Regions from separate parts of the Terrabacter sp. FW104-15G4B genome, predicted to be linked through region 1. Evidence: riboswitches for the same ligand, from Rfam matches in the RefSeq annotation. Region 1 holds a riboswitch; each other region holds the start of a gene.
What was found. Region 1 has a riboswitch for cobalamin ahead of AC3WRT_RS09740 (SCO2322 family protein). Riboswitches for the same ligand answer to the same signal wherever they lie in the genome.
Positions count from the first base shown of each region.

Region 2: another riboswitch for cobalamin. It lies ahead of AC3WRT_RS17815 (VWA domain-containing protein); the one in region 1 lies ahead of AC3WRT_RS09740 (SCO2322 family protein).
Region 3: another riboswitch for cobalamin. It lies ahead of AC3WRT_RS17840 (CbtB domain-containing protein); the one in region 1 lies ahead of AC3WRT_RS09740 (SCO2322 family protein).
Region 4: another riboswitch for cobalamin. It lies ahead of cobN (cobaltochelatase subunit CobN); the one in region 1 lies ahead of AC3WRT_RS09740 (SCO2322 family protein).

Region 1 is NZ_JBYTCI010000009.1:112,425-120,083, reverse strand. Features, by position in the region: partial or broken gene AC3WRT_RS09750 (serine hydrolase domain-containing protein) at 1-1,015, opposite strand, end outside; gene AC3WRT_RS09745 (hypothetical protein) at 1,063-1,278, opposite strand; cobalamin riboswitch at 1,313-1,464, shown strand; gene AC3WRT_RS09740 (SCO2322 family protein) at 1,556-2,293, shown strand; gene AC3WRT_RS09735 (energy-coupling factor transporter transmembrane component T) at 2,311-3,390, shown strand; gene AC3WRT_RS09730 (ABC transporter ATP-binding protein) at 3,387-5,009, shown strand; gene AC3WRT_RS09725 (ECF transporter S component) at 5,006-5,848, shown strand; gene AC3WRT_RS09720 (bifunctional adenosylcobinamide kinase/adenosylcobinamide-phosphate guanylyltransferase) at 5,845-6,441, shown strand; gene AC3WRT_RS09715 (adenosylcobinamide-GDP ribazoletransferase) at 6,434-7,213, shown strand; gene gcvT (glycine cleavage system aminomethyltransferase GcvT) at 7,281-7,659, opposite strand, start outside.
Region 2 is NZ_JBYTCI010000031.1:855-8,513, forward strand. Features, by position in the region: partial or broken gene AC3WRT_RS17790 (cobalamin biosynthesis protein) at 1-62, opposite strand, end outside; gene cobA (uroporphyrinogen-III C-methyltransferase) at 59-1,081, opposite strand; gene cobC (Rv2231c family histidinol phosphate aminotransferase CobC) at 1,071-2,141, opposite strand; gene AC3WRT_RS17805 (cobyrinic acid a,c-diamide synthase CobB) at 2,138-3,577, opposite strand; gene cobO (cob(I)yrinic acid a,c-diamide adenosyltransferase) at 3,574-4,185, opposite strand; gene AC3WRT_RS17815 (VWA domain-containing protein) at 4,185-6,326, opposite strand; cobalamin riboswitch at 6,383-6,503, opposite strand; gene AC3WRT_RS17820 (hypothetical protein) at 6,535-7,275, opposite strand; gene AC3WRT_RS17825 (DcrB/PsbP domain-containing protein) at 7,272-7,659, opposite strand, start outside.
Region 3 is NZ_JBYTCI010000031.1:9,069-14,541, reverse strand. Features, by position in the region: gene AC3WRT_RS17870 (hypothetical protein) at 1-648, opposite strand, end outside; gene AC3WRT_RS17865 (hypothetical protein) at 759-1,223, opposite strand; gene AC3WRT_RS17860 (DUF1905 domain-containing protein) at 1,344-1,634, shown strand; gene AC3WRT_RS17855 (hypothetical protein) at 1,653-2,087, shown strand; gene AC3WRT_RS17850 (hypothetical protein) at 2,115-2,507, opposite strand; gene AC3WRT_RS17845 (CbtA family protein) at 2,504-3,277, opposite strand; gene AC3WRT_RS17840 (CbtB domain-containing protein) at 3,279-3,491, opposite strand; cobalamin riboswitch at 3,522-3,720, opposite strand; gene AC3WRT_RS17835 (cobalt-precorrin-4/precorrin-4 C(11)-methyltransferase) at 3,751-4,536, opposite strand; gene cbiE (precorrin-6y C5,15-methyltransferase (decarboxylating) subunit CbiE) at 4,533-5,473, opposite strand, start outside.
Region 4 is NZ_JBYTCI010000031.1:16,972-24,630, reverse strand. Features, by position in the region: gene cobF (precorrin-6A synthase (deacetylating)) at 1-1,219, shown strand, start outside; gene AC3WRT_RS17900 (Type 1 glutamine amidotransferase-like domain-containing protein) at 1,216-1,905, opposite strand; gene AC3WRT_RS17895 (dienelactone hydrolase family protein) at 1,933-2,508, opposite strand; gene cobN (cobaltochelatase subunit CobN) at 2,593-6,246, opposite strand; cobalamin riboswitch at 6,287-6,419, opposite strand; gene AC3WRT_RS17885 (precorrin-3B synthase) at 6,451-7,596, shown strand; gene AC3WRT_RS17880 (precorrin-8X methylmutase) at 7,593-7,659, shown strand, end outside.

The sequences.
Region 1 (7,659 bases):
CCTGCTCGGGCACCCACGCGTCCGCGAGGGACGGCTCGGCATCGACGACCGCCTCGACGAGGTCGGTTGCGAGTCCCAGCGTCAGCGCGCCCGAGGTGGCGTTGGCGAAGACGACTGCCCCGATCCCCTCCTTGCGGCGCACCCGCAGGCCCGTGAGGAAGCCGGGCATGGCGCCGCCATGGCCGACGTAGACTCGCTCGCCGCGCCGACCCATGCCGAAGCCGAGCCCGTAGGCACCGGCCCACCCATCGGCGTCGGTCATGATGATCGGCTGGCACATCTCCTCGAGAGTCGCAGGCTGCACCACGCGGTCGTCAGGGCTCGCGACGTAGGCGGCGTAACGTGCCAGGTCGGCGACGGTGGACCAGAGACCCCCGAACGGGGCGGTGGCGTTGAGCGGGAAGCGCGGTTCCTCCGTCGCGGTGCCGGCGAAGGGGTCGACCTGGTAGCCGAGGGCGCGGTCGTCGGCGGGCTCGAGCGCCGTTCGTGTCATGCCCAGCGGCTCGAGCACGCGTGCGCGCACGACCTGCTCCCAGTCCTGTCCGGTGACGCGCTCGACGACCTGCCCGAGCAGGCCGTACGCGAGGTTGGAGTAGTGGAAGGCGTGGTGCGCGGGCAGGACCTGCTCGGCCTGCTCGGCACCCTCGAGGAACTCCTCGCGCTCGGGTGCCTGCAGGCTCTCCCAGATGTTGCCGATCGGCTCGCGCTGCAGCCCGGAGGCGTGGGCAAGCATCTGGCGCAAGGGAACCCGGGCGTGCCTGGTGCCCGGCAGGAAGGTCTCGAGGGTGTCGTCGAGCGACAGCCGACCCTCGTCGCGCAGCGACATCACCGTCAGGGCGGTGAACGTCTTGGTGACCGAGCCGATCATGAACTGCGTGTCGTCGGTGGCGGGGGCGGCCGGAGCCAGCCGTGCTGAGCCCACGTGTGCCGACCAGACGAGACGGCCGTCGCGGACGACCCCGACGCTGACGCCGGGTGCGCGCCAGGACCGCTGCGCGGTGACGACGCGCGCCATCAGCTCGCGCTCGAGCCCTGCGGACAACGAGGTCACGGACGAGGCGCTCACTCCGCCGCCCGCAGGCTCATCGGGCCGTAGACGACCGTGTCGTTCTGCCGGAGGGTGACGGCCTCGACGCCCGCCCCGAGCAGCTCGCGCCACGACTCACCCAGATAGCTCTCGGCGTCGCTCTGGGTCGGGAAGCCGCTGGTCGTCAGGGCCTCCCCCTCCATCGGGTTGCCGTGCGCGTCGAGGAAAAGCCAGGACCAGTCAGCACTCATGCGGCCACCCTAGTTGCCCGCTCGTTTGACGGGCAGCGGCCCCACGTGCGACGGTTCGCCTTAACCGAAGGACGATGGGGCAAGCCGGTGCGACTCCGGCGCTGACCCGCAACCGTGAGGTCACCCTCGCCGCCAACCCGGCGGTGGTGACCAAGTCGGAAAACCCGCGTCCGAACGGCTCCTTTGTCAGTCTGTCGTGGAATGCGGACCGGAGTCACCCCGCCGGGCCGGCGTGCTTCGCAGACCCGACATGGTGTCCGACCGCGAGGAGGAAACCATGTCCCATGTTCGTCGCGCCCCGCTGCGGGCCGTCCTTGCCGCCCTTGTCGCGGCGTGTCTCTCAGCCCTCACGGTGGCACCCGCACACGCGGCCGCCTACCGGTACTGGGGCTTCTACCAGCTCACCGACGGCGCCTGGCAGTTCGCCCAGAAGGGCCCGGACCAGACCGTGCCCAAGGACGGCAGCGTCGACGGCTGGCGCTTCGCCGTCGCCGACGAGTCGTCGACGCGCTACCCGCGGGCCGTGCTGAGCTTCGACCAGCTGTGCGCGACCACGCCCGCCGTGTCCGGCAAGAAGCGCGTGGGCCTCGTCCTCGACTTCGGCCGCCCCGCCGACGCCGCCGACGGCGCGACCCCACCGGCCCCCAAGGCCCTGTGTGCCGTCGTCGCCGCCGACGCCACGAGCTCGGTCGTGCTGGCTGCGGCCGGCGACGTGCGCACCGAGAAGGGCCTGGTCTGCGGGATCGCGGGCTACCCGACGAGCGACTGCGGCGGGGCCGTCAAGGAAGTCAGCCCCGAGGCGAAGGCCACCGACCAGCCGATCAGCATCGCAGCGCCGGCCGCCAGCCCGTCCGCCTCCCCCTCGGCGACCGCCGGGTCCACCGACGTGGCCGCGCCGGCGTCGACCACCTCCGGAGGGACGGTCGCGGCATACGTCGTCGCGGCCCTCGTCCTGCTCGCCCTCCTCGGCTACCTGCTCGCGCGCTCGCGTTCGCGCAACCGCCAGGACGCCTGAGCGGGAGCCCAACGAGCATGATCCGGCTCCGGCCCCGGCTCCAGCACCCCGCAGCCTGGTGGCTGTGGGGGCTGGGGCTTGCCACGGCCGCGTCTCGCGGCACCAACCCGGTGCTCCTGCTCCTCGTCATCGGGGTCTGCGTCCTCGTCGTCAGCGAACGGCATGACCCCGCCACCCCCAACCCGCTGCCGGCGTTCCTCGTCATCGGCGCCGTCGTGGTCGCCTTCCGCGTCCTCATGACGGCCCTGCTCGGCAACGGCATCGTCGGCGCCACCGTCCTCGTCACGTTGCCCAGCGTGCCGTTGCCCGACTGGGCGGCGAGCGTCCGCATCGGCGGCGCGGTGTCGCTCGAGTCGCTGCTGTATGCCGCCTACGACGCCCTGCGCCTCGCCGCGGTCCTCGCGTGCCTCGGCGCCGCCAACGCCCTGGCCAGTCCGCGCCGGTTGCTCCGTTACCTACCGGCGACGCTCTACGACGTCGGCACGGCGGTCGTCGTCGGGTTGACCTTCGCGCCACAGCTGCTGACGGACGCCCGCGACGTGCGGGCGGCCCGGACGCTGCGCGGCCGGGACGGTCACGGTCTGCGCGAGATGGCCCGCCTGGCGGTACCGGTGCTCGAGACGGCGTTCGAGCGCTCGCTCGGGCTCGCCGCGTCGATGGAGTCGCGGGGTTACGGCCGAGCGGTGCGCTCCACGTCCACCAGCCGCCGGACCGCGACGGGGCTCGCCCTGGCCGGACTCGTCGGCGTGCTCGCCGGCCTCTACGGGCTGCTCGACGCGTCGGCGGGCGGCGTGCTCGGGCTGCCCGTCCTCGTGCTCGGCGCGCTGCTCGCCGGCTCCAGCCTGCTCGTCGGAGCCTCCCGCGACGGGCGGTCCGGACACCGGCGTGACAAGTGGACGTGGACCGAGACGGCGACCGTCGTCGTCGGCGCCGTGCCCGGAGTGGTCCTCGTGGTGGCCTCGGCGCAGGGCTGGGACGGGATCGTGCCCAGCCAGCGGGCCGAGCTCCCCGCGGTGCCGCTCCCTGCCGTCCTTGCCGCCCTGGTGGCCGCGACCCCGGCGTGGTTCACGCCGCGCCCGCGGGAGGTGGCACCGTGATCGCCTTCGAGCACGTGTCGGTGCAGTACGCCGACGCCCCGGCTCCGAGCCTCCACGACGTCACGCTCGAGGTCCCCGAGGGCGAGCTCGTGCTCGTCGTCGGGCCGACCGGGAGCGGCAAGTCCACCCTGCTGCGCACCATCAACGGGCTGGTGCCCCACTTCAGCGGCGGCACGCTCCGCGGTCGCGTCGTGGTCGACGGTCTGGACACGGCCGAGCACCGACCTCGCGACCTCGCCACCGTCGTCGGGCTCGTCGAGCAGAACCCGTCGTCGACGTTCGTCACCGACGTGGTCGAGGACGAGGTCGCCTACGGCATGGAGACGATGGGCCTGGACCCCACCACGATCCGCCGTCGGGTCGAGGAGACGCTCGACCTGTTCGGCCTGACGCCGCTGCGGGCCCGATCGCTTCGGATGCTCTCCGGAGGTCAGCAGCAGCGGGTCGCCATCGCCGCCCTTTTCGCCGCCGGCCCCCGCGTGCTCGTTCTGGACGAGCCGACGTCGGCCCTGGATCCCGTTGCGGCAGAGGACGTTCTCGCCTCGCTCCACCGGATCGTGCACGACCTCGGCGTCACCGTCGTGCTCGCCGAGCACCGGCTCGAGCGCGTCGTGCACCACGCCGACCGGGTCGTCCTCGTCGACGACGGGAACGTGTCCGAGCTGCTCGACCCGGCCGACGCCATGCTGCGGTCGCAGATCTACCCACCCGTCGTCGGGCTGTCCCGGCTCGTCGGCTGGTCGCCCACTCCCCTGTCGATCCGCGACGCCCGGCGGCGGGCGTCGCCCCTGCGAGAGGCGCTCGGGGACAGCACGCCCGGCACCGCGGCGGACCTTCGTGTCATCGAGGCGGCGGACGCCGTCGACCTCTCCGGCGTGCGCGTGGTGCGCGCCGGCAGGGTCGTCCTCGACGGGGTCGACCTGAGCGTCTCGCGAGGCTCGATCACGACGCTCATGGGGCGCAACGGTGCGGGCAAGTCCACCCTCCTCGGCGCGGTCGCGGCGCAGCACCGCCTCGCCGGCGGCCGGGTCCGTCTCGGCGCGGCACGCGTCGACCCGCACACCCTGACCGCACGAGAGCGGGTGCGCACCGTCGGGCTCGTGCCCCAGCAGCCCGAGCTGGTGCTCTACGGCGAGTCGGTGGGCTCCGAGTGCGCCTCGGCCGACGCGGACTTCGGCGTGCCGGCCGGCACGGCCCGAGCCCTGCTGGAGCGTATCTCCGACGGCATCGACCCTGACCTTCACCCGCGCGACCTGTCGGAGGGGCAGCGACTCGAGCTCGCGCTCGCCGTCATCCTGTCCGGCTCCCCCGAGGTGCTCCTGCTCGACGAGCCGACCCGGGGGCTCGACTACGGCGCCAAGAAGCGACTCGGCCAGGTGCTGACCGCGCTGGCGGGACAGGGCACGACGGTGGTGCTCGCCACGCACGACGTCGAGCTGGCGGCGGAGGTCGCCGACCGCGTCGTGATCCTCGCGGACGGCGAGGTCGTCACCGACGGCCCGGCGCGCGAGGTGCTCTCCTCCTCACCCGCGTTCGCCCCGCAGGTCACCAAGGTGCTGCTCCCCCAGACCTGGCTCACCGTCGCCGAGGTGGCGGGCGCCCTGGCGAGGATCGCATGACCGGCCGTCGCGTCATCCCGCTGCGCTGGCCGGCCGCCGTCGCGGTCGCCGTCGTGGGGCTCGTGGGGGTCGTCGCCTTCACCTGGCCCTTCTTCGTGACCGGTGACTTCGCCCGCGACCACGGCAACGACGCGCCGTGGCTCTTCGCCGTCCTGCTCGGGCTGCTCGCCGTCGTGTGTCTCGCCGAGGTCACCGCTGGACGTCTCGACGCCAAGACGATCGCCGTCCTCGGCGTCGCAGCGGCCGCGGGCGGCGGTCTGCGCCTGCTCAGCGCCGGCACGGCGGGGCTCGAGCCGATGTTCTTCGTCGTCATCGTGGCCGGCCGGGTGCTCGGGCCGGGCGTCGGTTTCGTCTCGGGGTCGCTGGCCGTGACCACGGGCGCGCTGCTCACCGGTGGCGTCGGGCCATGGCTGCCCTTCCAGATGATCTGCGCGGGCGGCATCGGCCTCGGGGCGGGTCTGCTGCCTGCCCGCGCGGGAGGACGCGCCGAGCGGTGGGTGCTCGCGGCATACGCCCTCGTCAGCGGCCTCGCGTTCGGCGTCGTCATGAACCTGTGGTTCTGGCCGTTCCTCGGCACGAGCGCGCCGACCGGCATGGGCTTCGTCCCGGGCGCGCCGGTGCAGGACAACCTCGCCCACTACGCGCTCTTCTACCTCGCGACGTCGCTCGGCTGGGACCTGCCCCGTGGGGTGCTCAACGCGCTGCTCGTGCTCCTCGCGGGGCCGGCGCTGCTGCGAGTCTTCCGGCGGGGTGCCCGGCGGGCGGCGTTCGGGGTGCCGGTCCTGTTCGAGGACGCCGGCTCCGGCCGGCCGGTGCAGCTCCAGGACGGTGCACGGTGAGCGGCGCCCGGCGGGCACGGACGACGACCCTCGTGACCGGCCCGGTCCGCAGTGGCAAGAGCCGTCACGCGGAGGACCTTCTCGCCGACCACGCCGACGTCACCTACGTCGCGACCGGGTGTCCTGCCGACCCGTCCGACCCCGAGTGGAGCCAGCGCGTGGAGAGCCACCGCGGGCGGCGTCCGGCGTCCTGGCGCACGCTCGAGACCGCGGACGTCGCCGGCGCGGTCTCCGCAGCCACCGGCCCCCTGCTCGTCGACTGCCTCGGCACCTGGCTCACCGCGATCGCCGACCAGACCGGGTGGGACGACCTCGAGCGGGCTGCGACGGCGGTACGGGCTGCCGCCGACGAGCTCGTCGAGACCCTCTGCGCGGCAAGGGTCCCCGTCGTCGTCGTGACGAACGAGGTCGGGTGGTCCCTCGTGCCCACCAGCTCCTCCGGCCGCCTCTTCCAGGACGAGCTCGGCCGTCTCAACGCGCTCGTCGCGGACGCCGCCGCCCACGTGCACCTCGTCGTCGCAGGACGGGTGATCGACCTCAGCGACGCGGCCTCCGTGCCGTTCGAGCCGCGATCGAGAACGCTCGATGCATGACGCCTGGCGTCTCGCTTTCGGCACCCTCACTGCGGTACGGGTAGCCGCGCCCGGGCACGTCGACCGGCCCCTGCTCGGGCGCGCGATGCTCCTGGCGCCCGTGACCACCGCTCCCCTTGCCGTCGTGTGGGTCGCGCTCGGGGTGGCGTCGACGCAGGGGTGGGCGCCCGGCGGCGTGGCCGCTGTCCTGGCACTGGTCGGTGCCGCCCTCCTCTCGCGAGGGCTGCACCTCGACGGACTGGCCGACCTCGCCGACGGTCTCACCTCAGGTCACGACGCGGGGCACTCGCTCGAGGTGATGCGCCGGGGTGACACGGGGCCGGCGGGCGCCGCCGCCCTCGTGCTGGCCCTGCTGCTCGACGCCACGTGCCTGGCGGTCCTCTTCGGCAGCCGGCTCGGCACGGCGCTCGCCGTCGTGGCCCTCGTGGGCAGCCGGTTGGCGTGCGCGGTGTGCGCGCGGGACGGCATACCTCCGGCTCGTGCCGAGGGGCTGGGCCAGGGCGTCGCCGGGAGCGTGGGGCGCGGACCGCTCGTCGGCCTCGTCGCCGTGGTGGGCGTGGTCGCCGGGCTGGCTGCGTTCGTGGTGGCCGGCACCTCGTGGACCTCTGCCGCTGGCGCCGTCGCGGTCGTGCTGGTCGCTGGTGCTGCGGCCGTCGTGACGCGACGCCACGCGGTGCGCCGTCTCGGTGGCGTCACCGGCGACGTCATCGGCGCATCGGTCGAGATCGCCCTGGCCGCCGCCCTCGTCGCCGCCACCCTCGTCACCCGCTGAGTCAACCGTCGAAAGGCCACGAACCGGGACCGGTTTGTGGCCTTTCGACGGTGAAGTGGGGACGACCTCAGGACTGGCGGACCTGGACCTGCACGAACGGCGGCTTGACGACCGTCGCCTCGAGCGACCGACCGCGCACGTCGACCTGGACGGTCTCGCCGTCGGCGATCTCGGGGGTCAGCAACGCGAGGGCGATCCCCTGCTTGAGGGTGGGCGAGAACGTGCCCGAGGTGACCTCGCCGGCCGCTGCACCGTGCCACGACACGGTGCAGTGGGCGCGCGGGATCCCGCGTCCGGTGACGAGCAGGCCGCGCATCAGGCGGGTCGGGTGCGCGCGCTCGGCCTCGAGGGCCTGCTTGCCCCAGAAGGTGTCCTTCTTCCAGCCGACGGCCCAGCCCGCCCGGGCCTGCACGGGCGAGATCTGCAGAGAGAGGTCCTGGCCGTGC
Region 2 (7,659 bases), on a different contig from region 1:
CGCGGGTCACCGACAGCCTGGTCGAGCGCCCAGCCGAGTGCGAGCCCCAGGGCGCGGCTCATCGGAGGACGTCGAGCGCGGCGACCTCGCCGATGACGACGACGGCGGGCGCCCCGAGCCGCTCGCGCCGTGCGGTGGCGTCGATCTGCGACAGCGGGGCTCGGGCCGTACGCATGCTCGGCAGCCCGGCGTCAGCCACCACGGCCGCCGGTGTCGTGGCCGGCAGGCCCTCGGCGACGAGCGTCTCGGCGATGGCCGCCAGCGTCGCGACGCCCATGAGCACGACGATCGTCGTGCGGCTGCGGGCGATGGCGCCCCAGTCGACCGTGCTGCGCGGGTCACCAGGCGGCACGTGCCCGCTGACCACCGTGAAGCCCTGCACCAGGGTGCGGTGCGTGACCGGGATGCCGGCCAGGGCGGGTGCGGCGATGCTCGACGAGATGCCGGGGATCACGACGACCGGGATGCCGCGCGCCGTGCAGGCCTCGGCCTCCTCGCCGCCGCGACCGAAGACGAAGTTGTCGCCACCCTTGAAGCGCAACACGTTCCGGCCTGCGAGAGCGTGCTCGACAAGGAGGTCGTTGATGCGCTCCTGCGGGGTGAAGTCGCCGCGCGGGATCTTGCCGACGTCGATGACGTGCACGTCGTCGCGGGCGTGCCGCATGGCGCTGAGCGGCGCGAGACGGTCGTGCACGATGACGTCGGCCTGCCGGATCGCCTCGATGCCGGCCACGGTCAGCAGACCGGGGTCGCCGAGGCCGCCACCGAGGAGCGTGACCGTGCCGGCCGTCGAGGCGCCCGGTCCCGCCGGGGATCGCTCCTCTGGCTGTGGCTGCGCCGCCGGGGACGTCGAGACGTCGGCACGCAGGACCACGTCGTAGTCCCCGGGGTCGGCGTCCGCGGCGAGCGTGACGAGACCTCTCTCGGCGAGGTCGCGCAATGATGTGGGCAGGTCCTCGACGGTGGCCGCGACCGTCACCCGGGCCCGGTCGCGGAGCAGGGCGTGCACCGTCGCCACCGAGTGCGGCGCCACGCGCGCGATGAGGACGGACAGGCCGGCGAAGCTCAGCTCAGGCGACACGACGCAGTCTCCTCAGGTGGTCGAGCGCCGAGGCGACGGCGCGCGAGGTCTCCGGCGCACGGACCGCCAGGCGGATCCAGGTCGGGCCGAGCCCCGGGAAGGTCTCGCCGCGGCGCACGGCGAACCCGAGCCGGGCGAGGTCCTCGCGCACCGACCCCGCACCGAGCGGGCTCGTGTCGACGAGGACGAAGGGAGCGGCCGAGGGCGCTGCGGTGGTGAGGCCGACGGTGGCGAGCTCCCGGAGGAGGACGTCGCGGTCGCGGGCGTACGCCACGGCTGCAGCCTCGGCCTCCGCGACGGCGCGCTTCGACAGGCAGGCCACCGTGGCGGCCACGGCGGGGCTGGACACCGACCACGGCGGCTGGACGGTGCGCAGCGCGGCGACGAGCGCCGGGTCGCCGACGACGTAGCCGGCCCGCAGTCCGGCCAGGCCCCAGGTCTTCGTCAGGGAGCGGATGACGAGCAGCCCCTCGAGGTCGGGGCCGACCAGCGACTCCGTCTCACCCGGCACCGCGTCCATGAAGGCCTCGTCCACGACGACGGCCCGTCCGCGGCGGCGCAGGGCCCGTAGGTCGCCGGCCGGGTGCAGCACCCCTGTCGGGTTGGTCGGGTTGCCGACGACGACGAGGTCGGCGCCGGCGTGCTCGCCGCTCCGGCCGAAGACGGCGGGGTCCAGCCGGAAACCGTCCTGGCGGCGCAGCAGGCAGCGCTCGACCCGGCGACCGGCGGCAGCCAGCGCTGCCTCCGGCTCGGTGAACTGCGGGTGCACCACGACCGGCCGGTCGCCCTCGAGGGCCCTGGCCACGAGGGTGAATGCCTCGGCCCCACCGGCGGTCGGCAGCACGCACTCGGGGTCGACGCCGTGCCGCGCGGCGATCGCCTCGACGGCCGGGGTGGAGTCGGGGTAGCGGCCGAGGTCGCCCAGGCTCTGCGCGATGACGTCGCCGAGCCACGGCGGCGGCGCGGGCAACCGCACGTTCACGGCGAGGTCCACGAGGCCGGGCGCGACGTCGCGGTCGCCGTGGTGGTGCAGGTCGACGGGACCCGCCCCGACGCTCACGACGCCCTCCGGTCGGACGCGGGGGTGACGGCATACGCGTGCACGGCGTCGGCGAAGCGCGCGGCGAGCCGGGGGTGCCCGGCCCAGTGCGTGTGGAGGTAGGACCCGTGCAACGTCGCGCGGCCGGTGCCGGCCAGGTCGAGCGCGAAGCCGTCGGGCGAGCCGTCGAGCAGCCACGCCGCAGTGCTCGGCCGCACCCCAGTGCTCACGGTGGTCCTGTGGAACTCATGACCGGTCACCCGAGTGCCAGCCACCCCGAGCACCGAGTCGGACGGCGCGATGGCGGTGCGGTAGCCGAGCGTCAGCCGCGGCCCCATCGCCGCGACAGCCGGGACGACGCCGACCATCTCGTGGCCGTCGACCGACTCGCACAGGTAGAGCAGTCCGGCGCACTCGGCAACCGTCGGCAGCCCGGAACGCACGGCCTCGAGGAGGTCGGTTCGGAGCGCGACGTTCGCCGAGAGCTGCGCGGCGTGCACCTCGGGGAAGCCACCGCCGAGGTAGAGGCCGGCGGTGCCGATGGGCAGCGACCGGTCGTGCAGCGGGTCGAAGACGACCGGCTCGAGCCCGGCGGCGCGCAGCAGCTCGTCGGTCTCGGCGTAGCGGAAGGTGAAGGCGCGCCCCCCGGCGACGGCCACGCGAGGGCGACTCCCCCCGCGGACCGGCCGGGCTGCATCGCCGAGCGCCGCGGCGGCGTCCCACGCGGGCGCGTCGAGCGCCGGCGCGGACCGCGCGACCGACAGCACGGCATCGAGGTCGATGTGCTCGGCCACGCGCTCGGCGAGGAGCCGCACGGACGCGACGGCCTCGTCGCGCTCCGCGGCTGGCACCAGCCCGAGATGCCGCGACGGGGCGTCGATGCCGGAGTCGCGGGGGAGGGCTCCGAGCACCGGCACCCCGGTGGCCTCGAGTGCTGACCGCACCTCGCGCAGGTGCCGCTCGGAAGCCGCCTTGTTGAGCACCACGCCCGCGACCCGGACGCCGGGCTCGAACGTGGCGAGGCCATGGACGATCGCGGCCGCTGTGCGGGTCATGTGGCTGACGTCCAGGACGAGCACTACCGGGGTCCGCGTCAGGGTCGCCACGTGGGCGGTGGAGGCGTAGCCGTCCCCGCCGATGCGTCCGTCGAAGAGCCCCATGACCCCCTCGATGACGGCGACGTCCGTCGGTCCGTCGGCGGCGGCGCCGTGCACGAGCAACGGCGCCACCCGCTCCTCGCCACAGAGGAACGGGTCGAGGTTGCGGCCGGGACGGCCCGTCGCCAACGAGTGGTAGCCGGGGTCGATGAAGTCGGGCCCCACCTTGAAGCCCGCGACGCCGAGGCCGCGGGCACGCAGCGCGGCCATGAGGCCCGTCGCGACCGTCGTCTTGCCGTGCCCGGAGCCGGGCGCGGCGACGACGATCCGCGCCAGGTGGGTGCCGTGGCGCTCGCTCACCACTCGATCCCCCGTTGGCCCTTCTGGCCGGCGTCGAAGGGGTGCTTGACCTTCGTCATCTCCGTCACCAGGTCGGCGAGGTCGAGCACCGCCTCCGGGCACCGCCGCCCGGTGATGACGACGTGCTGGTGCCCTGGGCGGTCGCGCAGGGCAGCGACGACGTCGTCGACGTCGATCCACCCCCACGCCATCGGATAGGTGAACTCGTCGAGGACGTACAGCCCGTGGGTCTCGGCGGCGAGGCGGCGCTTGATCTCGGCCCAGCCCTCGCGGGCCCCCTCCGCGTGGTCGTCCTCGGTGCCCTCCTTGCGGGTCCACGACCAGCCGGCGCCCATCTTGTGCCACTCCATCGGACCGCCCTGGCCGGTCTCGCGGTGCAGCTCGGCGAGGGTCTCGACGGCAGTCTGCTCGCCGATGCGCCACTTCGCGCTCTTGACGAACTGGAACACCCCCACGGACCAGCCCTGGTTCCAGCCGCGCAGGGCCAGGCCGAAGGCTGCGGTCGACTTCCCCTTGCCGTCGCCCGTGTTGACGATGACGAGCGGCCGGTTGCGGCGCTGGCGCGTGGTCAGCCCGTCGGTCGGGACCGTGGTCGGCTGGCCGCGCATCAGGCAGCCCTCCCGGTCGTCGGCCGGTCGGCGCGGGCCGCGCCGACGATGGCGCTCGCGGCCAGCTCGCCGACCGGCAGGTGCTCGGCGCCGAGGTGCTCGGCGAGCCGCGCGGCCAGGCCCATCCGGAAGCGACCGGACTCGCAGTCCAGCACGACCGACTCGACGCCCTCGTGCCGCAGCCGGCGGGCGACGCGGGCCGCCCGGGCCAGCGCGTCCGTGCCGCTCGTGGCCCGGCCGTCGGTGACGACGACGAGGAGCGCTCGCCGGTTCGGGTCGCGCAGGCGCTCGACACGCAAGGTGTCGTATGCCGTCTCGAGGCCTTCCGCGAGCGGCGTCCGTCCGCCGTGGGGCAGGTCGCGCAACCGGCGTGCGGCGATGTCGACCGACCCGGTCGGGGGCAGGGTGAGCTCCGCTCCCGTGCCCCGGAAGGTCACGAGGCCGACCTTGTCGCGGCGCTGGTAGGCGTCGAGCAGCAGCGACAGGACGGCGGACTTGACGGCCTCCATGCGGCGGCGCGCGGCCATGGACCCGGACGCGTCGACGCAGAGCAGCACGAGATTGGACTCGCGGCCTTGGAGCACCGAACGGCGCAGGTCGCCGGGGAGCACCCGGAGTCGACTCGCGTCGGAGACCCCCGGGCGCCTCGCTGCCGCTGCCCGGATGGTCGCCGGCAGGTGCACCGGCCCGGTGGAGCCGCTCGTCGATCCGACGCGGCGGCCGGTGCTCGTCAGGGCCGCGGACCGCCGCCCAGGGTCGCCCTGGCCGATCCCCTTGGCGCGCAGGAGCTTCGCCCGATACGGCTCGTCGGCGGCGCTGACGCCCGACGCCGCGACGCCGGTGCCTCCCCCCGGCGCGTCGGGCTCGCTCGCCTGGCCCTCTTCCGCCTTATCCGCCTCGGTCGCCTCGTGCTCAGCGCGCTGCGGCTCCGGCTGGTGCTGCGTCTGGTGCTCGGGCTGTCCCGACTCGCGCGACGTGCTGGGCTGCGCCTCGCCGCCGCCGCCGTCGTCGTCGTCGGCGGCCTCGGGTTCGCCGCCGTCGCCCGGGCCGGGGTCCGGCTCGGGCTCCGGGTCGTCCTCGCCGAGCAGCTGGTCGAGGAGGTCCTCGTCGAGGCCGGGGGAGTCGAAGGGGTTGCGGCGCCGGCGGTGCGGCAGCGCCAACCGGGCAGCCGCCCGCACGTCGGCGACGGTGACCGTCGTGCGCCCGGACCACGCGGCGTGGGCGATGGCTGCGCGGGCGGTCACGATGTCGGCTCGCAGGCCGTCGACCTCGAAGCCGGCGCAGACGGTCGCGATCTTCGTCAGCACGTCGTCGGACAGCATGACCGCACCGACGCGTGACCGCGCGTCGGCGATGCGTGTGCGCAGCGCGTCCTGGTCGCCCTCGAACCGCGCCACGAACGCAGCGGGGTCGGCATCGAAGGCGAGGCGACGGCGTACGACCTCCGCGCGCAGGGCAGGCTCGCGAGGCGCGGCCACTTCCACGGTCAGGCCGAAGCGGTCGAGCAGCTGCGGGCGCAGCTCGCCCTCCTCGGGGTTCATGGTGCCGACGAGCACGATGCGCGCAGCGTGCGAGACGGACACCCCGTCGCGCTCGACGGTGTTGCGACCCATCGCCGCCGCGTCGAGCAGCAGGTCGACGAGGTGGTCGTGCAGCAGGTTGACCTCGTCGACGTAGAGGATCCCGCGGTTCGCGGCCGCCAGTAGCCCGGGCTGGTATGCCGTCTCGCCGCGTCCCAGCGCCCGCTCGAGGTCCAGCGAGCCGACGACGCGGTCCTCGGTGGCACCGATCGGCAGCTCGACGAGGCGGGCAGCGCGGGTGTCGGGCTCGGTCCCGGCGTCGTGCGGCCCGTCAGGGCACCCGGCGCCCTCACCGGGGGCGCAGCCGAAGCGGCAGCCGGCGACGACCTGCTGGCGGGGGAGCACCGCGGCGAGGCCGCGCACCATCGTCGACTTCGCGGTGCCCTTTTCGCCGCGCACGAGCACGCCGCCCACCTCGGGCGAGACGGCCGTCAGGACGAGGGCCAGGGCCAGGTCGTCGGAGCCGACGACGGCCGAGAAGGGGAAGGTGTCGGGCGGGGACGCGTGCTGGTCAGGGCCTTTCGAGCCGTTCACAGTGCCGTCGTTCGAGCCGTCGCGCATGGACTGCGAGCCTCCTGCGGGTGCCTCGCCCGCGTCGGTGGACCGGTCGCGCCCGGCGGGCACGACCAGCGACGGGAGATGCCCTGGCTTGCGCCGACCGCGTGGTCGGACGTTCACAGTGGCGGGACCGCTCCGGATTCGCACCGGATTCCTCTCCCAGTCGCCGGTGGCAGTCTGCCACGTCGGCCGGGGCCCTGTGCGGGAGGGCTCACGCCGACTGGACGACCACCCCGGTCTCGGCGTCCGTCGGCAGGATCGACACGACCGCGCGCCACAGGGCGGTCGAGCTGCTGGGGACGAGCACCGGGCCGCGGTCGTCCGCCTCGACCCGGAGGACACCGGCGTCCGTGTCCACCCAGGCGAGTCTGCGCACGACGGTGCGGCCCCGAGCAGGGAAGGCGATGTCGACCACGCACAGCGTCCACCGGCCGGCCCGCACCGCGTCGACGGCCGAGGGCCACGGCGCGAGCAGGTCGGCGAGGGCTTCGCCGCCGTCGGCGCGGGCCCGGGGGGAGTTGGAGGCGAGGTCGTCGAGGAGCGACTCGTCGAGGACGGCGGAGGTCCCGAGAAGCGGGGGCCGGGTCTGCAGGCCGGTCACGTGGGCGATGGAGGCGGGCACGAACTCGGTGCTGACGGCGGCGAAGTCGTAGGTGCCGTCGCCGAGGTCGGTGAGCACGGCGCTGACGAGGGCCACCCAAGCCTGGTGCAGGCGTACGCCGTCGGGGCAGGTCACGAGCACCTGGAGGGAGCCGAGTGAGCTGGTGACGGCGGCGAGCGCGTTGCGCAGCGTCGGGTGCGGGGCGCCTGCCGTGATGGCTCCCGCGTGGACCAGGCGGTCCACACCCTCCTCGCAGGCCTGGTCGGGGTCCGTGGCGTACTCGACGAGGGTGATGAAGGCGTCGGCATCGAGGCGCAGCTCGGCGGAGGCTGCGTCGAAGGTGACACTCATGCAGTGACCAGCCGGTCCGCGTGCACGACGAGGCTGGCGGCGACGGCGTCGAGCACACCGGCCATCTCGGGCAGTCGCAGCGTGGCGACCCGCGCGGTCATGGTGACGCTGGTGCCCTCGACCACGGTGGACCACGTCTCGCAGGTCACCGACTCGCGCGCCGGCGTCGAGTAGGTCGCCAGCCGGCGCCACCCGGTGTGGCCGCCCACGCGAACGTCCTCGTGGTCGAGCTGCAGATAGCCGTCCAGCTCCTCCTCGTCGCGGCGCAGGCGCTCGCTCGCCCAGTCGGCGAGCGTCCCGTCGGCGGGGGCGAAGGCGACGACGACGTTGGTGCGAAAGCGGTCCGCGTCGTCCGGCTCGACGGCGGCGACGACTCCGCCTTCC
Region 3 (5,473 bases), on a different contig from region 1:
GCTGCCCTGCGCCGAGGACACCGCGTCGACGCCGTTGCTGAAGTTGACCTTGCCGGTGAACGGGTTGACGAAGTAGAAGAGCGTCGGGCCGAGGTTGTGGGTGATCGTGACGGCGGTGCCGAACTCGGGCTCCATCTGGAAGATCCCACCCTGCGGGGCGTCCTTGGCCTGGACCTTGAGCTTGCCGGCAGAGGTGCGGAAGATCGCGACCAGGGCGTCGTCGCGGACCTGCAGCTCGAGCAGCGGGCTGTTCAGCTGGGCGGTCGTGAGGGCTGGGACCTTGCTCGCGAAGACCACGGTCGGGCTGGTGACCATCCGTTCCGGCGACGGCGCGCCGGTCAGCGTGTAGTCATAGACGCCCAGGGTCGCCGGGTCGAGGGTGAAGGTGGTGTGCACTCCGGTCACCTTCACGACGCCCTGGACCCTGAGGTCCGAGACCTTGGCGTCCTTGCCGGGTGCCGGATCGTAGGTCGTCCCGTTGATGGTCACGGCGTAGTTGCCGGTCGAGCCGGCTGTTGCCGTCGCCGTGGTGCTGTCGTCGCCGGTCTCGCCCTTGGCGGTGGCGATGCCGGCCAGCGTGAGGCCGAGGAGCGTGCTGGCGGTGAGGATGGCGGTCCCGCGCAGCAGTCCGTGGGTCGTCTTGCGCATGTGGTGCCCCTTGATGGGTGCTCGTGCGCACCCCTGTGGTGCGACGTGCCGAGCCAACAGGCCGACCGGTACTAGCCGAAAGAGGGACAAAGGTACTAATACCTTCCCCCTCACCCCGCCGAGCGTTCCCCGAGGCTCGCGGCGACGACGACCTGGACCGGGACGGTGGTCTGGTCCGACGTGTAGAGGATGACGACATCCCCGAACACCACGGAGCCGTCGCGTGCGAAGAAGACCAGCTCATTGTTGTTCGGCCTGAGAGTGGGGCCGCCGGGGGTGGTTGCGGGGATGATCTCGTGCCAGGTGCGCTCGGCCTCGTCGCCGTCCAAGAAGGAGTACTGGGTCAGCGTGGCGTCGTTGACCCTGACCGAGAACGAGGGCTTGCCGGTGTGCCGCGTCCGGAAGTAGATCACGGCAGGAAGTGCGATCGCCCCGGGGAGCGAGAAGAAGAAGTGGCGGTCGGTGCTCTCGGCGTTCGGCAGGACGAAACCGCGGGCGGTCTCCTCGAAGGCGCGATAGCGAGCGACCTGCGTGACTTCGATGCTGAGGTGGTCCGGGATCTCGACGTGGGACATGGGCGAACCCTCCTTGGTGGGTGGAACGGTGCTGTGAGTGTCGGAGGCTCGCGGTCACGGCGAAATACATCGCGCCACGCAGGCTCCGACCTCGCCGCTGCGGCTGCCATGCTGTCGGGCATGGAGCTGGAGTTCAGCGGCGAGGTCTGGGAGTGGCGGGGGCCGGCGCCCTACTACTTCGTCACCGTGCCGGAGGACGAGTCGCAGGCCCTGCACGACGTGGCCCACGTCAGCTACGGCTGGGGCATGATCCCGGTCACCGCGCGCATCGGTGCCACCGAGTGGACGACGTCGCTGTGGCCCAAGGACGGCGGCTACGTCGTCCCGCTCAAGGACGCCGTGCGCCGGGCCGAGGACGTCGAGGAGGGTGACACGGTCTCGGTGGGGTTGGACGTCCGGGCCGACTCGTGACACGGCATGCTGGATGTCATGGATGACGAGACGGGCCCGGGCATCGACGCACCGGCGGACGACGCGTTCATCGACCACTTCACGAGTCCCATCTACGACGACCCGTCGGGCGAGTTCACGCCCTTCGGCACCGACGAGGGCGCGGACCTGCTGGCCGAGTGGGCGGCGCGCACCGACGAGCTCAGTGCCCACTCGACCGTGCGCGACCTGCTCGCCGACGCCTTCGAGGACTCGGCGGACATCGACGGCCTCATCGCCGAGATCGACGACGAGGACGGCGTCGATGCCGCGACGACGGTCGTGGGCGCCGGCTTCACGCTGCTGCGCCTCACCGGCCAAATCGACGACGAGGGCCGGACCGTCGTGCTGCGCGCGCTCGCCGCCCTGCAGAGCTTCTACGGCGAGCAGCCGGAGCTGACCCGCATGCGCGACGACCTCGAGTCGTTCCTCTGAGCGATCCCCCGGCCTCCTCAGCCCTCCTCAGACCGCCGTCCACGTCAGCGACAGCCCGCTCGGGGCGAACACCCGCGCAGCCAGTGACCCGGGCACGGGCGCGACGCCGGGCCCGCCGAGCGCGACCCACGCCGTGATGTCGTCGACGGCCTCGTCGTCGAGCACCGCCCGCAGCCACACCGGTCGCCCACCGCCCCGGCGCCCGGCCGTCGACGGCGTCACCACGACCACGTTCGACTCGTCGCAGGCGAGCAGGCACCCGCTCCGCAGCACCCGCGCGTGACCCCGGGCGCCGGCCTCGAGGCGGGCCAGCAGCCCGTCGTGGTCGACCCCCGGGTGCTTCGCCTCCGTGCCGCAGCAGCAGTCGCGGCACACGCGCACGATGCACGTGGTGCCGGAGGAGCGCTGGTATGCCGTCACGCTGCCACGGGCGGGGCGCCCCGCCTCGGCGTGTCGACCCGCTCCAGCAGCAGCCCGAGGACGAGGCCGAGGGTCAGCCACATCGTCGCGAGCTGCGCCAGGGACGCGAGCCGGAAGTCCCACAGCAGGGCCGCCGGCACGTCGGCCGGGACCGCGTCGGGCGAGCCCGGCACGAGTGCCAGGACGAGCACGACGAGCACCACCGTGGCAACGACGTCGAGCGACCACCGGGTCGACGGCTCCCTCCCGCGGGCCGCGAGGAGCCGGTCGAGCACCGGCACGACGAGCGCGATCACGACGCCGAGCAGGAGGACGACGGCATACAACGCAGTGCGACGACCGACCGTCTCCGGGTCGCCAACGGCGGGTGGGTTGGACGGGATCTTCACGGCCGGAAAGAGACTCACGGTCGCGAAGGCGATGGCGGCCAGCACCATCGAGCGTCCGAAGTCGCCACGCCCGGGCAGCCGGTCGCGCAACCGCGAGAAGACGACGGCGAACACGACGCCCACCGCGATACCGACGAGCACCGCCGTGACGGCACCACCCACGACCTGCGCCGCCCGGGAGACCAGTGGCTCGTCTCCACCGTGGGTCGCGAGACCCGACGGAGCGGACTGACCGCCGTGGAGGTCTCTCGCATCCTCGACGGCGAGGGCCCGGCGGATCACCGGCTCCACCACGAGCAGGCTCACGAGAGCGGCCGAGAGGCCTGCGGACACGCCGGCCAGGACCCCGCGCCGCAGCACGGAGCCGAAGGTCAGTTCCACCTCAGTGGCAGGGCACGCCGAGAGCGTGACGCGCGTCGTGCGTCAGCTCGTGGAGCAGCTGCGCAGCGGGAGTGCTGAGCAGCGCGCCGTTCTCCTGCGAGAGGAAGTAGAGGGTGAAGACCGCGAACGCGAGCACGGCCCAGGCCCAGACGGGCACGCGGACAGCGGAGACGGCGGGGACGGCAGCAGGTGCCGATGCAGCAGCAGTGGCCATGGCAGATTGACCCTTTCTTTCCATGCCTCGTGGACAGATCACGCCGCAGCCGGTCTCCTGGCTTCCAGATCGTCACGCCTCCCCAGCCTTCCCAGCGACCCGGTGTCCGACTTGTGTCAGACCTGCGGTTACCAGTGGCGAATGGTGGGGACTTGCTCCTTGGTCACAGTGGCGAGGACCACGTCGGAATCACACCGACTTCCCGTGCACTACGGCCCTCGCATCCTGACACAGCCGGGCTGGCTGCGCCACGGGCAGCTCACTCCCCCGGCGTGTTCCGCGTGCCCGCGTTCCGCGTGCCCGTGATCCGCGTCCCGTAGAGGTGCGACTCGACGAAGCCGTCGGTGTCGCGGGCGGCCAGCGCGCGACCGACGAGGATGACTGCCGCCTGCCGCAGTCCTGCCGCCTCCACCTGGTCGGCCATGTCGGTCAGCGTGCCGCGCAGGACGAGCTGGTCGGGCTGCTCCGCGTTGGCGACGACAACCACCGGGCAGTCGTCGCCGTAGTCGTCGACGAGCGAGGCCATCAGCTCACGGGTGCGTCGGATCGCCAGGTGCAGCACGAGCGTGGCGCGCGACCGCGCGAAGTGGGCGAGCGACTCCGTCTCGGGCATCTGCGTCGAGTCGCGGTGCGCGCGGGTCAGCACCACGGACTGGGCGACCTCCGGGACCGTGAGCTCGCGCCCTACCAGCGCTGCCGCGGCGGCATACGCCGGCACCCCGGGCGTCACGTCCCACGGCACGCCCGCGCGGTCGAGGCGGCGGGTCTGCTCGGCGATGGCGGAGTAGAGCGAGGGATCGCCTGAGCAGAGCCGGGCGACGTCGTGCCCCGACTGGTGCGCCCGCACGCAGTGCCCGGTGATGGCGTCGAGGTCGAGGTGCTGCGTGTCGACGAGCTCGGCCCCCTCGGGGCAGTGCGCGAGCACCTCCGCGCCGAGGTAGGTGCCGGCGTAGAGGCACACGTGTGACTTTCCGATGAGCCGGACCGCACGCAGGGTGAGCAGGTCGGCAGCTCCCGGGCCGGCACCGATGAAGTGGACCGTCACGGGCAGCCCTCCGAATTCCATTGTGCTGCGGGCTTTTCCACTGACCACTGTACGATGTGGCGGGCCGGCTTCCAGCCGTGGAGCGACCCGATGGTGTCGAGGTCCTCCACGGCGATCCGGGCCATCGAGCCACCGAGCCGGCGGCGGGCCTCGTGCAGCACCAGCTCCGTCTCGACGGTGACGCCGTGCACGACGAGCCGCCCACCGGACGCCAACGCCGCCCAGCAGGCGTCGAGCAGCTCGGTCGTCGCGCCCCCGCCGACGAAGACGGCGTCCGGCCGAGGCAGGGTGGCCACCGCATCGGCCGACGACGCCTCCACGACCTGCAGGCCGGGCGCGCCGAGCGCGCGGGCGTTGCGCCGCACCCGCTCGGCCCGCTCCGGGTCGCGCTCGACCGCGTGCACCTCGTTGCGCGGGTGCTGGCGGGCGAACTCGATGCCGACCGAGCCCGCCCCGGCCCCGAGGTCCCACATGACGTCCCCCGGCTGGGGGGCGAGGTGAGCCAGTGCCGCAGCCCGCACGACGCGCTTGGTCAGCTGCCCGTCGTGGTCGTATGCCGTGTCGGGCAGTCCCGGCACCAATGACCTCGCGCTCCGCTGCGGCTGGGAGTCACACTCGACGCAGACCAGGTGCAGCCGAGGGGCGGGACGGGCGTCCCAGGATGCGGCCACCCCGTCGGTGCGCGTCTCCGCCGGGGACCCCAGGTCACCGAGCACGGTGAGGCAGCTGCCGGCATACCCCTCCTCGACGAGCAGGGAAGCGACTTGGGAGGGCGCGTCCTCACCTGACGTCAGAACCACGAGCCTGGCCCGCGGCGCGAGGTGGCGGCGCAGGCTGTCGACATCACGCCCCACGAGCGTCACGACCTCGCAGTCCTCAGCGGACCAACGCATCCGCGCGCGAGCCAGCCCCACGGACGACACCGCGGGATGGACTC
Region 4 (7,659 bases), on a different contig from region 1:
GCAGGCCGTGTGCGAGGCCCTCATCCCGGCGGACCACTCCTACCGCGTCGTCGAGGTCGCCGACCCGAGGCGGGGGCCGGATCGCGGATGCGACGCGACGGCATACGAGCGCGGGGTGCGCCACTGGCACGCGGCGCGGGTCGACGCGTACGCTCACGTCCTCGACGGGCTCGCCGAGGACGTGACGACGGTCGGGTTCCTCGTGTGGGGCGACCCGGCGTTCTACGACTCGACCATCCGGGTCGTGGACGCGCTCCTCGCCCGGTACGCCGCCGCGGGCGTGGCTGTCGAGCACGACGTCATCCCCGGGATCAGCGCGCCGCAGCTGCTCGCCGCACGCCACCGCATCTCGCTGGGCCGCATCGGTGCGCCGATCCACGTCACGACCGGTCGTCGCCTGCTCGACGAGTACGACCCGTCTCTCGGCGATGTCGTCGTCATGCTCGACGGGCACCTCACCTGCGCCGACCTCGCCGGCGCCTTCCCGGACCTCGAGCTCTGGTGGGGCGCCTACCTGGGCACGCCCGACGAGCTGCTCCTCCACGGGCCGCTCGGCGAGGTCGTCGACGAGGTGCGCCGCGTGCGCGTCGAGGCCCGCGAGCGCCACGGCTGGATCATGGACACCTACCTGCTGCGGCCGCCGGCGGACTGGACGGACCGGCCGGCCAACCCCTTCCCGGACACGGAGCCGCTTAGCGACGGGGTCGTCACGGTCCGCCCGGTCACCGCGGCCGATTGGGAGATCGTGCGGGACGAGCACAACAACGAGGAGTCGCTGCGGTGGGACTTCTCGGGTCAGGCGCTTACCGATGATGAGGCGCGGCGCGGGGCAGCCGCGGCCGGGCTCCAGTGGCGTCGAGGACGGGCGGCCAGGTTCGTCATGGTCGATGTCTCCTCCGGTCAGGGCGCCGGCGTCATCGGCGTCATGCGGATGGGGCCGCCCGGGACGGGACTCATCGGCTACGGCGTCGTGCCGGGCTTCCGGGGCCGCGGCTTCACGACACGGGCCCTGCGGCTCGTGTCGCGGTGGGCGTTGGAGGAGGCGGGGCTCGCCCGGCTCGAGTTCGGGCACAAGGTCGGCAACGTGGCATCGGGCAGGGCGGCCGAGAAGGCCGGCTTCCGGATGGAGGGGCGTCTCAGTGGACGCCTGCCCAACCCGGACGGCACCCGGTCCGACGAGATCTACTACTCACTGGTGCGCGACGAACCGGACGCCTAGAGAGGCGCCGTCGTCTCGGGCGTGAACAGCCTCCAGGTGCCCTCGGACACCACGTCGACGACGCCGTCGACCACGGTGATCGCCGTCTGGTCGTCAACGATGTAGGCCGGGCCCGCGATTCCGGCGGCCCACCTCTCAGCCTCGGCCATCGAGTTGCCAGGCATGCCGTCCGGCGCCAGGTGTGGGCAGATCGAGAAGTCGACGATGCCCAAGGTGCTGTCGTCCCCGGTGGGCGGCCTCCACTGGATGAAGTCCTCCCCGACCTCGGGCGCCATCACCATGCTCCCGGCGCTCAGTCCCACCCAGACCGTCTCGCCCAACAAGGGAAGCAGGCTCGCCAGCCCGGACTCCCGCATCCAGTGGCACAGGTAGAGGACGTCGCCGCCGGACACCAGCAGGACGTCGGCCTCCTTGACGAGAGGCACCCAGACCTCCTCGTCGATGCTGGGCAGGGCGGTGAGCTCCAGCACACCGACCGACTTCCAGCCGAGGTCGACCATGGGGTTCTCGGACGTCCCACTGATGAACTGCCACGCCTTGGCGCCCGGGCCGACGTGGGGATGCCCGTACATCGCGGTGGGGATGCACAGGGCGGTCGAGTCCGCGATGGGCTTGCCCAGCAGTCCGACCAGCGCCGCGTGGATGCTCGCGTTCGTGACCCCGCCGGATGTCAGCAACAGCTTCATGTTCCCTGTCTCCTGGGTGGGTGCGTTCTAGAGTCGGGCGAGGAAGTCGAGGACGCGCTGCTGCACGAGCGCCGCCGCCTCGGGATCGTAGGTCGTCGTGCTGGCGTCGGCGAAGAGGTGGCCGCACCCGGCATACGTGAAGAGCTCACCGTCCTCGGCCGCGGCGACGATCGCGCGCGCGGCGTCGATGTCGCCCTCGTCCACGAAGAACTCGTCGGCCTCCCCGCCGTGGACCTGGACGGGGACGCCGGCCGGCCAGTCGGGGGCGAACTCGCCGAGCGGGATGGCCGAGTCGAGCAGGACCGCCCCGCGCGCCCCGGGCCGCGTCTGGGCGAGCCGCTGCGCGGCCATGACGCCGAGGGAGAAGCCGGCACACACCAGGTCGTCGGGCAGCCCCTCGGCCACGGCGACGCCGCGCTCCAGCAGGGTGTCGAAGCCGATGGACCGGGCGTTGGCCATGCCCTCGTCGAGGGTGGCGAAGCTCTTCCCGTCGTAGAGGTCAGGGGCGTGCACGGTGTGGCCGGCGGCGCGCAGCGCGTCGGCAAAGGCGAGGAAGCCCTGGGTCTGGCCCTGGGCGTGGTGGTGCAGGAGGACGTCGGCCATGGTTGCTCCTGTGCTCGGTGGGTCCCGGCTGTTGATCCAACAACCTAGACCGACCGACCGACACTCAGCTTCGGCCGGGGCTGGTCAGTCCTCGAGCTCGCCCTCGACGTCGAGGTAGACCTGCTGGAGGTCGGCCATCAGCGCCGGGTCGGGCTCGGCCCAGAGCCCACGGTCGACGGCCTCGTGCAGCCGCTCGATCATCCCGTGCAGCGCCCAGGGGTTCGCGTGCTGCAGGAAGTCGCGGTTCTCCTTGTCGAGGACGTACGTCTGGGCGAGCTGCTCGTACATCCAGTCGGTGACCACCCCGGCCGTCGCGTCGAAGCCGAAGAGGTAGTCGACCGTCGCGGCCAGCTCGAAGGCACCCTTGTAGCCGTGCCGCCGCATCGCCGCGATCCAGCGCGGGTTGACGACGCGGGCGCGGAAGACGCGTGCCGTCTCCTCGGTGAGGCTGCGGGTGCGCACCGAGTCGGGCGTCGTCGAGTCGCCGACGTACGCCTTGGGCTCGCGCCCTGTCAGCGCGCGCACCGTCGCGACCATGCCGCCGTGGTACTGGAAGTAGTCGTCGCTGTCGGCGATGTCGTGCTCGCGGGTGTCGATGTTCTTGGCCGCGACGTCCATGCGCGCGTAGGTGCGCTCCATGTCGGCCCGAGCAGGTATGCCGTCAAGCTCGCGCCCGTAGGCGAAGCCGCCCCACGTGGCATAGACCTCCGCGAGGTCGGCGTCGGAGCGCCAGTTGCCCGACTCGATGAGCGGCAGGATGCCGGCGCCGTAGGAGCCGGGCTTGCTGCCGAAGATGCGCGTCGTCGCACGGCGGGCGTCACCGTGCTCGGCGAGGTCGCCGGCGACGTGCGCTCGCAGGTAGTTGTCGTCCGGACTCTCGTCGAGTGCGGCGACGAGCTGCACGGCGTCGTCGAGCATGGCGATGACGTGCGGGAAGGCGTCGCGGAAGAAGCCGGAGATGCGGACGGTGACGTCGATGCGCGGGCGGCCGAGTTCGCCGAGCGGGATGGCGTCGAGACCGACGACACGGCGGGACATCTCGTCCCACCGCGGACGGACACCGAGCAGGGCGAGGACCTCGGCGATGTCGTCGCCGGAGGTGCGCATGGCCGACGTGCCCCACACCGACAGGCCGACCGAGCGCGGCCACTCGCCGGTGTCGGCGCGGTGCCGGGCGAGCAGGTCGTCGGCGAGCAGCTGCCCTGTCTCCCAAGCGAGCCGGGACGGGATGGCCTTGGGGTCGACGGAGTAGAAGTTGCGGCCGGTCGGCAGCACGTTGACGAGACCGCGCAGGGGCGACCCCGACGGGCCGGCCGGCACGTAGCCGCCGCCGACGGCATGGAGGACTGCATCGATCTCGCCCGTCGTGGCGCGCAGCCGCGGTACGATCTCGCGGCACGCGAAGGCCAGCGAACGGCATACGCCGTCGGTGTCGACCTGCGCGTCGGCACCCAGCTGGCCGCGCACGATCGCGGGCACGGCGGCCTCGTCCCAACCGGCCTCGGCGAGGGCCGCGACGAGCGCTGCAGCCTGTTCCTCGGCGTCGTCGACGGACGAGCGCTCGGAGTGCCCCTCGCTGAGGCCGAGCGCCGTCCGCAGCCCCGGCACGGCGCCGACCGCGCCGGCGAAGACCTGGTTGGCCCGCAGGATCGCGAGCACGAGGTTGGCGAGGGTCTCACCCTGCGGGGCCTCACCGAGGACGTGGAGACCGTCGCGGATCTGGACGTCCTTGACCTCGCAGAGCCAGCCGTCGACGTGCATGACGAACTCGTCGAACTCGTCGTCGTCGGGGCGCTCGTCGAGGCCGAGGTCGTGGTGCAACTGAGCCGACTGGATCAGGGTCCAGATCTCGGCGCGCAGGGCGGGCGCCTTGGCCGGGTCCATCACGGACACGTTCCCGTACTCGTCGAGCAGCTGCTCCAGGCGGGCGATGTCGCCGTAGGACTCGGCCCGCGCCATCGGGGGCACAAGGTGGTCGACGATCGTCGCGTGGGCGCGACGCTTGGCCTGGCTGCCCTCACCCGGGTCGTTGACGAGGAAGGGATAGACGAGGGGGATCGACCCGATCGTCGCGTCGGGACCGCACGCGGCGGAGAGCGCAAGGTTCTTGCCGGGGAGCCACTCGAGGTTGCCGTGCTTGCCCATGTGGACGATGGCGTGGGCCCCGAACTCCCTTGCGAGCCAGTCGTAGACGGCCAGGTAGTGGTGCGTCGGCGGGAGGTCGGGGTCGTGGTAGATCGCGATCGGGTTCTCACCGAAGCCGCGCGGCGGCTGGACGAGGACGACGACGTTGCCGGCGCGGATGCTCGCCGCGACGAGCTCGCCGCCGGCGTTCGTGTGCCGGTCGACGAAGACCTCGCCGGGCGCCTCACCCCAGTGCTTCGTGACCGCGTCGCGCAGCCCGGTCGGCAGGGTGTCGAAGTGCTCGCGGTAGCGGGCGGCCGGGATGCGCACCGGCTGGCCGCTCAGCTGCTCCTGGGTCAGCCAGTCCTCGTCCTGGCCTCCAGCCTCGATGAGGGCGTGGATGAGCGCGTTGCCTGCGGTCGTGTCGGGTGCCTCGCCGTCGACGGGGTCGAGCGGCCCGGTGCCCGGGATCTCGCCCGGCTCGCCGAGGTCGTAGCCGGCATCGCGCATGGCCCGCAGCAGCCGGATGATCGAGACCGGCGTGTCGAGGCCGACGGCGTTCCCGATGCGCGAGTGCTTGGAGGGGTAGGCCGACAGGACGATCGCGATGCGCCGCTCGGCGGTCGGGGTGTGGCGCAGGCGGGCGTGGTTGACGGCGAGCGTGGCGAGCCGGGAGCATCGCTCGGGGTCGGGCACGTAGTGCGGCAGCCCGTCGGCGTCGCTCTCCTTGAAGGAGAAGACACTTCCGATGATGCGCCCGTCGAACTCGGGCACCGCGACCTGAGTCGCGACGTCGAGCGGGCTCATGCCGTCGTCACTCAGGTCCCACTGCTCGCGGCTCCACGTCAGGCACAGCCCCTGGATGATCGGCACGTCGAGCGCTGCGAGGGCCTGCACGTCCCAGGCCTCGTCGTCCTCACCCGCGCTGGCGGTGCCCGGCTTCGTGCCGCCGGCGGCGAGCACGGTCGTGACCAGGACGTCGTATGCCGTGAGGTGCTCGAGCAGGTCCGCCGGCGCGTCGCGCAGCGACGACACGTGCACCGGCACACCGATGCCTCCAGCGGCGTCGACCGCGTCGGCGAGGGCGTGGACGTAGGCGGTGTTCTCAGCCGCGAACTGGGCGCGGTAGAAGAGGATCCCGACGCGGGGGCGAGAGCTCTCGACTGCGGCGGGCTGGGGGTCGGGGCGGTCCAGGACGCCCCACGAGGGCAGGACCACCGGCGGCTCGAAGCCCTCACCGGTCATCAGGAGGGTGTCGCCGAGGAACGCGTGGAGCTGGCGCAGGTTGGCCGCACCCCCCTCGGCGAGGTAGCGGTGGGCCTCGGCCACGACGCCCGGAGCCACCGTCGAGAAGTCCATGAGCGCGGCGTGCGGCGTCTGCTCACCGCCGAGCACGACCATCGGCTTGCCCGTGGAGCGGATGCGGCGGAAGCCCTCACACAGGTCCTGGGGACCACCGAGGATCCGCGCCACGACGATGTCGGCCGCCTCGATCGCGTCGGCCATCGAAGTGTGGCCGGGGCGAGAGGGGTTGGCGAGCACGTAGTCGGCACCGCTGCCGCGAGCGCACAGCAGGTCGGTGTCAGACGTCGAGAGCAGCGCGATGCGCGTCACTGGAACTCCTCGGCGGGGTGTCCACGCCCCGCGGTCGAAAGGAAATGAAGCGCTGCCGGCAGTTCCTGACTCACCGCCTCCCTCACGGGTGGCGACTCACAGTGGCGGGACCGTCCCGGATTCTCACCGGGTTCCTGGTCGACGACGCTGTGACCACCCTAGCCCCGAGACGCTGGTCTTGCATGTGCCGGGGTCGGGCCTAGCATGTGCCGCGTGACGGCCCCGACGACCCGAGAGCGCCGGGCAGGCGACGCCTGCCCGGGCGTGAGCCGACCCTTCGTGGCGGTGGACGGTTCGATCGTCCGGCTCCGTCCGGCGGGCCAGCCGGTGTCGCTCCGCGCCCTCGCAGAACTGCTCGAGATCGCTGCGGGACAAAAAGATCCGGCGATTCAGCTGACGTCCCGGGGCGCTCTCCAGCTGCGCGGGCTGCCCGACCCGCTGACGCCACGGATCGCCGACGCGATCCGGGGCACCGGCCTCGTCCCGTCGCCCACCCACGAGCTGGTGCGCAACACCGTGGTGTCGCCGCTGTCCGGGCTGGACAGGGACGGACACGCTGACCTGCGTCCCGTGGTGGGGGACCTCGATGCCGCCCTCTGCGACGATCCGGAACTCGTCCGGCTCGGGGGGCGCTTCCTCTTCGTCCTCGACGACGGCCGCGGCGACGTCATCGGCGACTCCTTCGACCTCGGCCTCATCGCGACCGGACCGGGTCGCTGCGTCGTGCTGGCCGGTGGCCAGGACCGGGGATGGGACCTGCCGCTGACGGCCGCAGTTCCCACGCTCATCGACATCGCGCGCGAGTTCGTCGAGAAGGCGGTGGGTGACGAATCCATCTGGCACGTCAGCGAACTCGGTCGACCGCTTGGTGCCGAGCCGGCAGCGCGAGTGGAGCCGCGGACGCGCCCGGAGCGCCCGCTCGGAGCCGTCGGCGACCACGCCGTCGTCGCCGTGCCGCTCGGACTGCTCCGCCCCGACCACGTCGCCGCGCTCAGCCGGGTCGCAGACCGCGTCGGGGTGACCCCCTGGCGCTCGCTCGTCATCGAGGATGCCGCCTCCGCTCTCCCCGAGCTCGAGGCGGCCGGCCTTGCGACCCATTCCACGTCCCCGTGGACGCGCCTGCATGCCTGCACCGGCCTGCCCGGCTGCGCGAGGTCCGCGATCGACACGCGCGCGCTGGCCCGCGACCTCGCCCCGGTCCTCCCGGCCGGACGCCTGCCGGTCCACGTCAGCGGGTGCGAGCGTCGATGCGGCACCCCGGCGACGGCATACGTCGACGTCCTGGCCCCGACCTCGCTCGCCGACGCCCTGGCCACCATCACCGAAGCCGAACCGGAGGAGCAGGGATGACGGTGCCGGACTCGCTAAGAGGGGCTGCCGCGCCACCGACGCGGCGCTACGACTACGTCACGG